Regions from separate parts of the Halobacillus sp. ABA4_118 genome, predicted to be linked through region 2. Evidence: riboswitches for the same ligand, from Rfam matches in the RefSeq annotation. Region 2 holds a riboswitch; the other holds the start of a gene.
What was found. Region 2 has a riboswitch for S-adenosylmethionine ahead of metK (methionine adenosyltransferase). Riboswitches for the same ligand answer to the same signal wherever they lie in the genome.
Positions count from the first base shown of each region.

Region 1: it holds a riboswitch for S-adenosylmethionine, as region 2 does, so the genes downstream of both, ACXAGL_RS16815 (phosphoadenylyl-sulfate reductase) here and metK (methionine adenosyltransferase) in region 2, are expected to answer to the same signal.

Region 1 covers NZ_JBSWWS010000001.1:3,283,197-3,287,446, reverse strand. The annotation lists gene sat (sulfate adenylyltransferase) at 1-599, opposite strand, end outside; gene ACXAGL_RS16815 (phosphoadenylyl-sulfate reductase) at 614-1,342, opposite strand; SAM riboswitch class I at 1,430-1,544, opposite strand; SAM riboswitch class I at 1,742-1,844, shown strand; gene ACXAGL_RS16810 (sulfite exporter TauE/SafE family protein) at 1,942-2,850, shown strand; gene ACXAGL_RS16805 (DAK2 domain-containing protein) at 3,055-4,250, opposite strand, start outside.
Region 2 covers NZ_JBSWWS010000001.1:382,831-387,080, reverse strand. The annotation lists gene pckA (phosphoenolpyruvate carboxykinase (ATP)) at 1-1,287, opposite strand, end outside; SAM riboswitch class I at 1,538-1,644, shown strand; gene metK (methionine adenosyltransferase) at 1,873-3,069, shown strand; gene ACXAGL_RS01990 (gamma carbonic anhydrase) at 3,213-3,725, opposite strand; gene ACXAGL_RS01985 (lysophospholipase) at 3,785-4,250, shown strand, end outside.

The sequences.
Region 1 (4,250 bases), 2.9 Mb from region 2:
GCCGCTTTTTGGATATATTCATGAGCACGGTGAACAGGATTACGCGTTTGGAAACCGACAACCTTTTCCCATCCGGCCTGTTGGAATCGTTCTCTTGTCTCTTCGGGATCAAGGTAGTAATGGTCTGAATGCTCCCGCTCCGGACGATGGAATACTTCAATTCTGCCACCGACATAATAATCCGGGCGCTTGTAAAGTTTACTGACCCCCGGGTGAGCGTCTTCTGTCGTTAAGTAAACCTTTGCAGCTTCTTTCTGTTTATCCGGCTTGTAAATGTCTTCGATTTCGATCACACCGTAGATTGCCCCATCTTTCACAAGAGCCGCTTGACCATGTAACGAACGGGCCTGCTCTTCAGAAACAGGCAGTGTGATCGGGAGACTCCAGGGAGTGCCGTCTTTCAAACGAAGATTTTCAACGACGTGATCATAATCTTCCCTTGTTAAAAATCCTTGAAGCGGACTGTATGCCCCATTAGCGATTAAATCGATATCACTCAACGCCATCGCATCAAGCTCGATCCTTTGTTCCGGAAGCGTATCCGGCTGTGCTGTAAAACGATTGATTAACTGCCCGCCATGCGGTTGAATAATGGACATCATTCATCTCTCCTTTATTGTTTCGTATCTCCCGCTGTGTGGAGTCCACACTCGGTTTTATCAAATCCCTGCCATCTTCCTGAACGGCCGTCATCCAGCGCTTTCGCTGTGCAGGGGATGCAGCCGACACTTGGATAGCTTTGGTCATGTAATTCATTGTAATCCAAGCTATTTAGTCGGATATAAGTCCATACGTCTTCCCATGTCCAGTGAATTAAGGGGCATACCTTGATGGACTGGAAGCGTTCGTCCTTGTTGACGAAGTTCGTATGACTCCGGCTTGCAGATTGTTCTCTTCTTAATCCCGACATCCAGGCAGCCGCTCCTGTCAGGGCTTCTTCCAGCGGTTTGATTTTTCTGATGGCACAGCATTGGTCGGGATTCCTTTTCCAAAGGGCCGGACCATATTCCTCTGCCTGTTCTTCCACTGTCAATTCCGGCTTTTTCATATGGATGTTCAAATCCGGATACCTCTTTTTCACTTTGTCTATCAAATCATAGGTTTCCTGGAAATGAAGTCCAGTGTCCAGAAAAACGACGTCGGCATCCGGCTGTGCCTTTGCAATGAAGTCAAGCAGTACGATCGCTTCAGCACCGAAGCTGCACGCATAAACGAGCTGTTTTCCATAATGCCCGTAAGCCCATTGAATCACACTCTCTGCCCCTTTGTGTCCATCATCAATATCCATATGAAGTAAAGGATCCCCGGTGAATGTTCCATATGTCGGTGCACTCGTATTCATAAGCTCCTCCTTTCTTATCTTCAACAAAAAAACCTTTCTTCTGATGGTAAGAAGAAAGGAGAGTCATTATACATGATTCAACCGTTCTTCTTATCCTTCCAAGTGTTGATCACCTGCTGGAATTGGCACAGCTTCTGTTCATGACGACAGATCCGTTGCCGAGGCTTCCAAGGGCCAGTCCCTCCACCTCTCTCGATAAGAAAAATGTTTCCAGATTTTGTTCAAAAGATTTGATTCAAATATTAGACCCGATTTAAAGATATGTCAACATGCATTTTAAATATTACTAGTTTTCTGTTTATTTTATTGTAAACCATTGACAAATCGTCATCCATGTTTTAGCTTTGAATATATTATTCATGTACTTAGGAATTCCGCTTTCAGCGCGGGCTACATATATCCTTATAAAGAGCCGGGGGAGGAAACTGGTCTGATGATCCCGCAGCAACCTCACATTGGAAAAGGTGCTCATTCCAGCAGACGGTGGTCTGAAAGATAAGGAGAGGAAGCTTGACCTCTTCTGGATGAAGAGGTTTTTTTGTGCCTCTTCATGGTTAAAACCAAGTAATCTTATGTGTTTAATCAAAAGGAGAGGTACGATGAAGAAATTACTTATATTTTCACTGGTTGGATTCTTTGCTCAATTGATGGATGGAGCCCTCGGAATGGGATTTGGTTTAAGCTCCTCCACCATCCTCCTCGCCTATGGAATGGCTCCGGCGGTGGCCTCCGCCTCTATTCATTTGTCCCAGATTGCTACAACGGCAGCTTCCGGGTTTTCCCATTATAAATTCGGCAACGTGGATAAGCGTCTCGTTTTGACTCTTGCTCTCCCCGGAGGGATCAGTGCCTTTGCCGGGGCTGCTCTGCTCAGCTGGATTCCAGGTGAGCTGATCCGCCCGTACATTTCCGTTTTTTTACTAGGGCTTGGCGTTTATGTGGTCATCCGCTTTTTACTGATGAATCGAGTGAAGCCCTTGCATACAGAAAAAAGACCATTTCGACGGCGCTTCTTGTTTCCCTTAGGTTTTCTGGGCGGTTTTCTTGATGCCGTGGGCGGCGGGGGTTGGGGGCCGGTAAATACACCTGTTCTCTTATCCAGCAAAGGAATCCTTCCCAGAAAAGTCATCGGCACCGTAGATACAAGTGAATTCATCGTTACTTTATCTGCTACGGCCGGCTTCCTGATCTTCCTTGGGTGGGAAGAGCTGAGCTGGATGCTTGTGCTCGCCTTTGTGATCGGTGGCGTTATTGCAGCCCCCCTCGCTGCCTGGCTTGTGAAAAAACTCCCCCCTCTCGTGCTTGGGGTAGCGGCGGGTGGATTTATCATTTTGACGAACAGCCGGACCCTGCTCACCTATGCCACATGGAGTGAACAGACCTTAGTTATCATCTACAGCCTGCTTCTTGCCGGATATGCTGCTGCCGTTATCTTCTCAGTTCGAAAATATATTCAACGGCACCGGCACCCGCAGACGGAAACACGGTTAAAAAAAGCGCAGTTCTAATGGAGAACTGCGCTTTCAGCTTATAGAATGACAAGCTTAGAAAACAAACCGCCAAGGCGTTTGTCTAATGGTCGATCAATATCCTCTGTGAAACCATTTCTTTCATCTCCGCTCCTGCATTCAGACCATAGACCATTACAAAAGGCTGCCGGGAAAAATCCCGACAGCCTGCGAACGCTGTTCTAAATCCAGAAGCGCTGCATTTTATTCGATAGAGAAGATATAGCTGTAAATCGGCTGGCCACCATGGTGAATTTCCACCTCTAAATCTTCAAAGGTTTCTTCCACATAAGCTTCCAGTTCAGCCACATCCTTATCGTCCACATCTTCCCCTGTAAGAATAGTAAGGATTTCATCTTCATCCTCATCAATCATCTGGTTCAGCAGTGTTTTCGCTGTTGTGAGGGCGTCTTTATCGGTAGCTGATATCTTCCCGTCGGAAATCCCCATAAAATGACCCTTTTCAATATCAAGTCCGTCAATCTGGGTGTCCCGGACGGCATAGGTAATCTGCCCCGTCTTCACTTCTGACATCAAACTGGTCATTTCTTCTTTGTTCGTATCGAGATCTGCTTCAGGATTGAAACCAAGCATAGCACTCATCCCTTGAGGAATGGTCTTCGTCGGGATGACAGCCACTTCCGCTTCCGCCATCTCTGCAGCCTGTTCTGCTGCCATCACGATGTTTTTGTTATTCGGAAGAATGAACACGCGTTCTGCATGCGCTTCTTTAATAGCCTCCGATAAGTCCTGGGTACTAGGATTCATCGTTTGACCACCCTGGATGATTACTGTGGCTCCGAGGCTTTCGAAAAGTTTCTTCATCCCCTCGCCCATACTGACGGTGACAATACCATATGGCGCTTTTTTCTCAGGCACGGCTTTTTCTTTCTTATTACCTACGAGGGACGTATGCTGCTCCCTCATGTTTTCAATCTTCATATTGATCAGGCTTCCATACTTCTGTCCAAGCGTCATAGCTTCACCCGGGTACTCGACATGGACGTGAACTTTGACCAGTTCTTCGTCAGACACGACGAGCAGGGAATCACCGAATTCACTCAGCTGATTACGGAAAGCTTCTTCATCATAAGGATTCTCAGCAAGCTTATCCTCTTCGAATTTCACCATGAACTCCGTACAATAGCCGTAATGGATATCTTCGGTATTCATGAAGTCCTGGGCAAGTTTATGGTGTTCGGCGTTTACCATTTCATTCATGGAAACCAATTCTTCAACATCCGGCATTTCCTCGCCTTTCAAGTTGGCCAGAAATCCTTCATAAATGGTAACAAGTCCCTGGCCCCCGCTGTCGACCACACCGACTTCCTTTAGAACCGGAAGAAGTTCTGGTGTCCGCTTCAAGGAAGCTTTGGCTGCTTTTACGACACCTTCCATGA
Region 2 (4,250 bases):
TGACCAGCCTGTATTGACAAGGAAGACGTCCGTATTGAACTGGTCTATTTTCTCTCCGAGCATTTCAGCATATGCTGATGGAGCAAGCGGAAGGAAAGGGGAGCCGAAGCAGGCGGAGAAAGTCGCTTCCGGCTTGGTAATCCCTCTCTCTGTTCCAGCCAGTTTACTCGTATAGCCGCTTAGAAAATGGTACATCGCCTGTTCTTTTGTTAAACGGCTGATTGGTGGGAGGACTCCCGTGGCATCAGCTGTCAAGAAAATGATGGCATTTGGGTGGCCGGCAATACTTGGCTGGACTGTATTATCAATGTGATCCAGTGGGTAGGCGGCCCGTGTATTTTCCGTCAGGCTCGTATCGTCATAATCCGGCGCGTGCGAATCCGGCTGAAGGACGACGTTTTCCAAAACCGAGCCGAAATGAATGGCATCATAGATCTGCGGTTCTTTTTCTTTGGACAGGTTGATGCACTTCGCATAGCATCCCCCTTCAATGTTAAAGACACCGTAGGGGGACCAGGCGTGCTCATCGTCCCCGATCAGGCGGCGCTGAGGATCAGCGGACAGAGTCGTTTTTCCTGTGCCCGACAGACCGAAGAACAGAGCAACGTCGCCTTCTTTGCCGATGTTGGCCGAGCAGTGCATCGGAAGGACGTTCTTTTCCGGAAGCAGGTAGTTCATGACGGAGAAGATGGACTTCTTGATTTCCCCTGCGTATTCTGTTCCTCCGATGAGGACAACGCGGTGTTTAAACGAAACCATGATGAACGCTTCGGAATTCGTACCATCCACGTCAGGATCTGCTTTGAAGGTTGGAGCAGATATGACAGTGAACTCTGTGTCATGCTCCTCCAATTCGGATGCCTCCGGCCGGATGAACATTTGGCGGGCGAATAAGTTGTGCCAGGCGAATTCTGTAAGAACCTGCATAGGAAGGCGGTAGCGCTCATCCGCTCCTGCAAAACCTTTGAAGACGAATAACTCCCTGCGGTCTTTCAAATAATCGAGCACTTTATGGTATAATTTCACAAACGTATCATCGTCAATAGGCTGGTTCACAGCACCCCATTCGACTTTATCTTCGGTTACGTCGTCACGGACAATGAATTTGTCCTTTGGTGAGCGTCCCGTATAGGTACCTGTCGTAGCCTGAACGGCCCCTTTTTCCGTTAGTGTACCTTCATTGCGGTATAAAATCTTTTCCACTAAATGTGGAACAGATAATTGGTGGTGGACATGGTCCTGGGAAAGTAGAAGATTAAGTTCTGACAGTTGGTTTATTGTACTCATATGCATCGTCCCGCCTTTGCAGTTTAATAATGTGAGATTAGTATAACACATTTATTTTAATCGTCCATACTATTCAGTGGATTGTGGGAAAGTTTTCAACACTGCCATATTTCATGGCTGTTATTATCCTATGATGGTTTGAACAGAACGTTTATCCAGGTTGAATCTGGATGGAAGGGGTGCGTCGAAACCCGATGAATCCAATTGACATTAAACACGCTTTTCGATACGATAGCTGAGAACGGAAACTCTCTTATCCAGAGTTGGTGGAGGGACAGGCCCTTTGAAACCCAGCAACCGTCCGCAGGGACATGGTGCTAACCTGAAGCAAGGAGTCAGCTCCTTGGACGATAAGAGCGAAAGGAAGCAGCCCCTTTCCTCGGTATAGGAAGGGTTTTTTCTTTTTATAAGAAGGAAATGTCCATGACCAGGCCTTGCCGCCTGTTTATTATTTCTGACTGAGAACGTGCACGAAAACGTTTTCGGATCCAGGATGACACTATGAAATGAACTTATGTTTTTCTACACATACTGGTAAAGAGTTCCGTCTAATACTTTGTACTTACAGAAGGAGGAGTTTTTAGAATGCCAGCGAACCGCCGGTTATTCACATCAGAATCCGTGACAGAAGGTCATCCGGACAAAATCTGTGACGCTATTTCTGATGCTATTTTAGATGAAATTTTAAAAAACGACCCGAATGCAAGGGTGGCATGTGAGACAACAGTAACTACGGGACTTGTCCTGGTTTCCGGTGAAATCAGTACGAATACCTATGTTGATATTCCATCGATCGTGCGCCAGACGATTAAAGATATTGGATATACACGAGCAAAATACGGCTTTGATGCAGATACATGTGCCGTTTTGACGGCTATTGATGAGCAGTCCCCGGATATCGCAGGGGGAGTGGATGTTGCGCTTGAATCCCGTGAAGGGAAAATGAGCGATGATGAAATAGAAGCCATCGGTGCCGGTGACCAGGGACTGATGTTCGGCTTTGCCAACAATGAAACGCCCGAATTGATGCCGCTGCCTATTTCTCTTGCCCACAAACTTTCCAAGCGTCTTTCTGATGTCCGCAAAGACGGAACACTCGATTACCTTCGTCCTGACGGCAAGACGCAGGTAACGATTGAATATGATGAAAATGATCAGCCGGTCCGCGTGGATACGATTGTTATTTCGACGCAGCACGCTGAAGAAGTCACGCTCGAACAGATCCAGAAGGATTTGAAAGAGCAGGTGATCGGGCCCGTTGTACCGGAAGGCTATATTGATGATGAAACCAAATACTTTATCAATCCGACCGGGCGTTTTGTAATCGGAGGTCCTCAAGGGGACGCCGGTTTAACAGGACGTAAGATCATCGTAGATACGTACGGTGGATATGCGCGTCACGGTGGTGGTGCCTTCAGTGGGAAGGATGCGACCAAAGTGGACCGTTCTGCTGCATACGCGGCTCGTTATGTTGCGAAAAACATCGTAGCTGCAGGTCTTGCGGATACAGTGGAAGTCCAGCTCGCCTATGCAATCGGGGTGGCCCAGCCGGTTTCCATTTCCATCAATACCAGCGGGTCCGGCAAAGTGTCGGAAGAAAAGCTGGTGGACGCTGTGCGTGACTTGTTTGACCTCCGTCCTGCTGGAATCATTAAAATGCTCGATCTTCGTAAACCTATTTACCGTGATACGTCTGCCTACGGCCATTTTGGACGGACAGATGTTGAGTTTCCATGGGAACGTACGGATAAAGCGGAAGAGCTCAGCGGTCGTTTTCAATAAAAAAAAGCTGTTTCCTTGTTGGAGGAAACAGCTTTTTTATTTTCACGAGTTGCACAAACGGCAGAGTACGCATTGATTTGATACGGCTATCCACTTCCCTCTGTATGTCTTCTGATCATGCAGGCATCGAGCTGAAAAGCATTTCAGCCCCGAAGGTTCTTATAGTACTGCCCTTTTGCGACATACGATTTCCGGATCCGGTCCATTTCCTTGTAATCCTCTTCTGTTAAGGAACGGATCACCTTGGCCGGCCGTCCGAAGGCCAGTGTATCCGGAGGGATTTCTTTTCCGGGCGGAACAAGGCTTCCTGCTCCGATAAAGGCCCGCTCCCCTATGACAGCGCCATCCAGAATCATGGATCCCATGCCGATCAAAGCGTCCTGTTTAATGTGTGCAGAATGCAGGGTAACCTGGTGCCCGACCGTAACGCCGTCTTCCAGTATGAGAGGCTGGTCAGGGCTTTGGTGCAGCATGCTCAGATCCTGGACATTTGTGTTCTTACCGATATGTACCGATGAGACATCGCCGCGGATGACCGTCTTAAACCAGATGCTTGCGTTCTCTTCTATGACAACATCCCCGGTAATGACGGCATCTTCTGCTGTAAAAGCTGATGGGTGGATGAGAGGTCGTTTTCCTTTATATTCGCAAATCATACGAAGCCCCCTTATAATATGAGTAACATCAGTATATCAAATGAAAAGAGGGATCGGCTGTGGAAAAACTGGAATCGGCCCGTGATCGTGCAACCATCATTCTCGTCCATGGCGCTTTTGAGCATAAGGGAAGGTATAAGGAACTTGCTGATCGTTTCCGTCAGGACGGTTTTTCGGTGATTTATGGAGACCTGCCGGGGCAGGGGTTGTCTGATGGGAAGAAAGGTCATATCCGTTCGTTTGGTGATTACGTTGAAACCATTCAAAGCTGGTATGAGCAGGCGGATCCGGATAAAAAAATTTTCCTTCTCGGCCACAGCATGGGGGGATTGGCTGTGATTCGTTTTATGGAGGAAAAGCAGCCGCAGCTGGATGGTGTGATTTTATCTTCTCCTGCTGTACAGATCCGGAATAAAACGGCCCGCCCGCTGGAGGCTTTTTCCTATCTATTGAATGTTTTTACCCCTTCGCTGCGTATGAAAGCGGGACAGAACCCCGAAAATGTAACTAGAAACCAAATCAAGG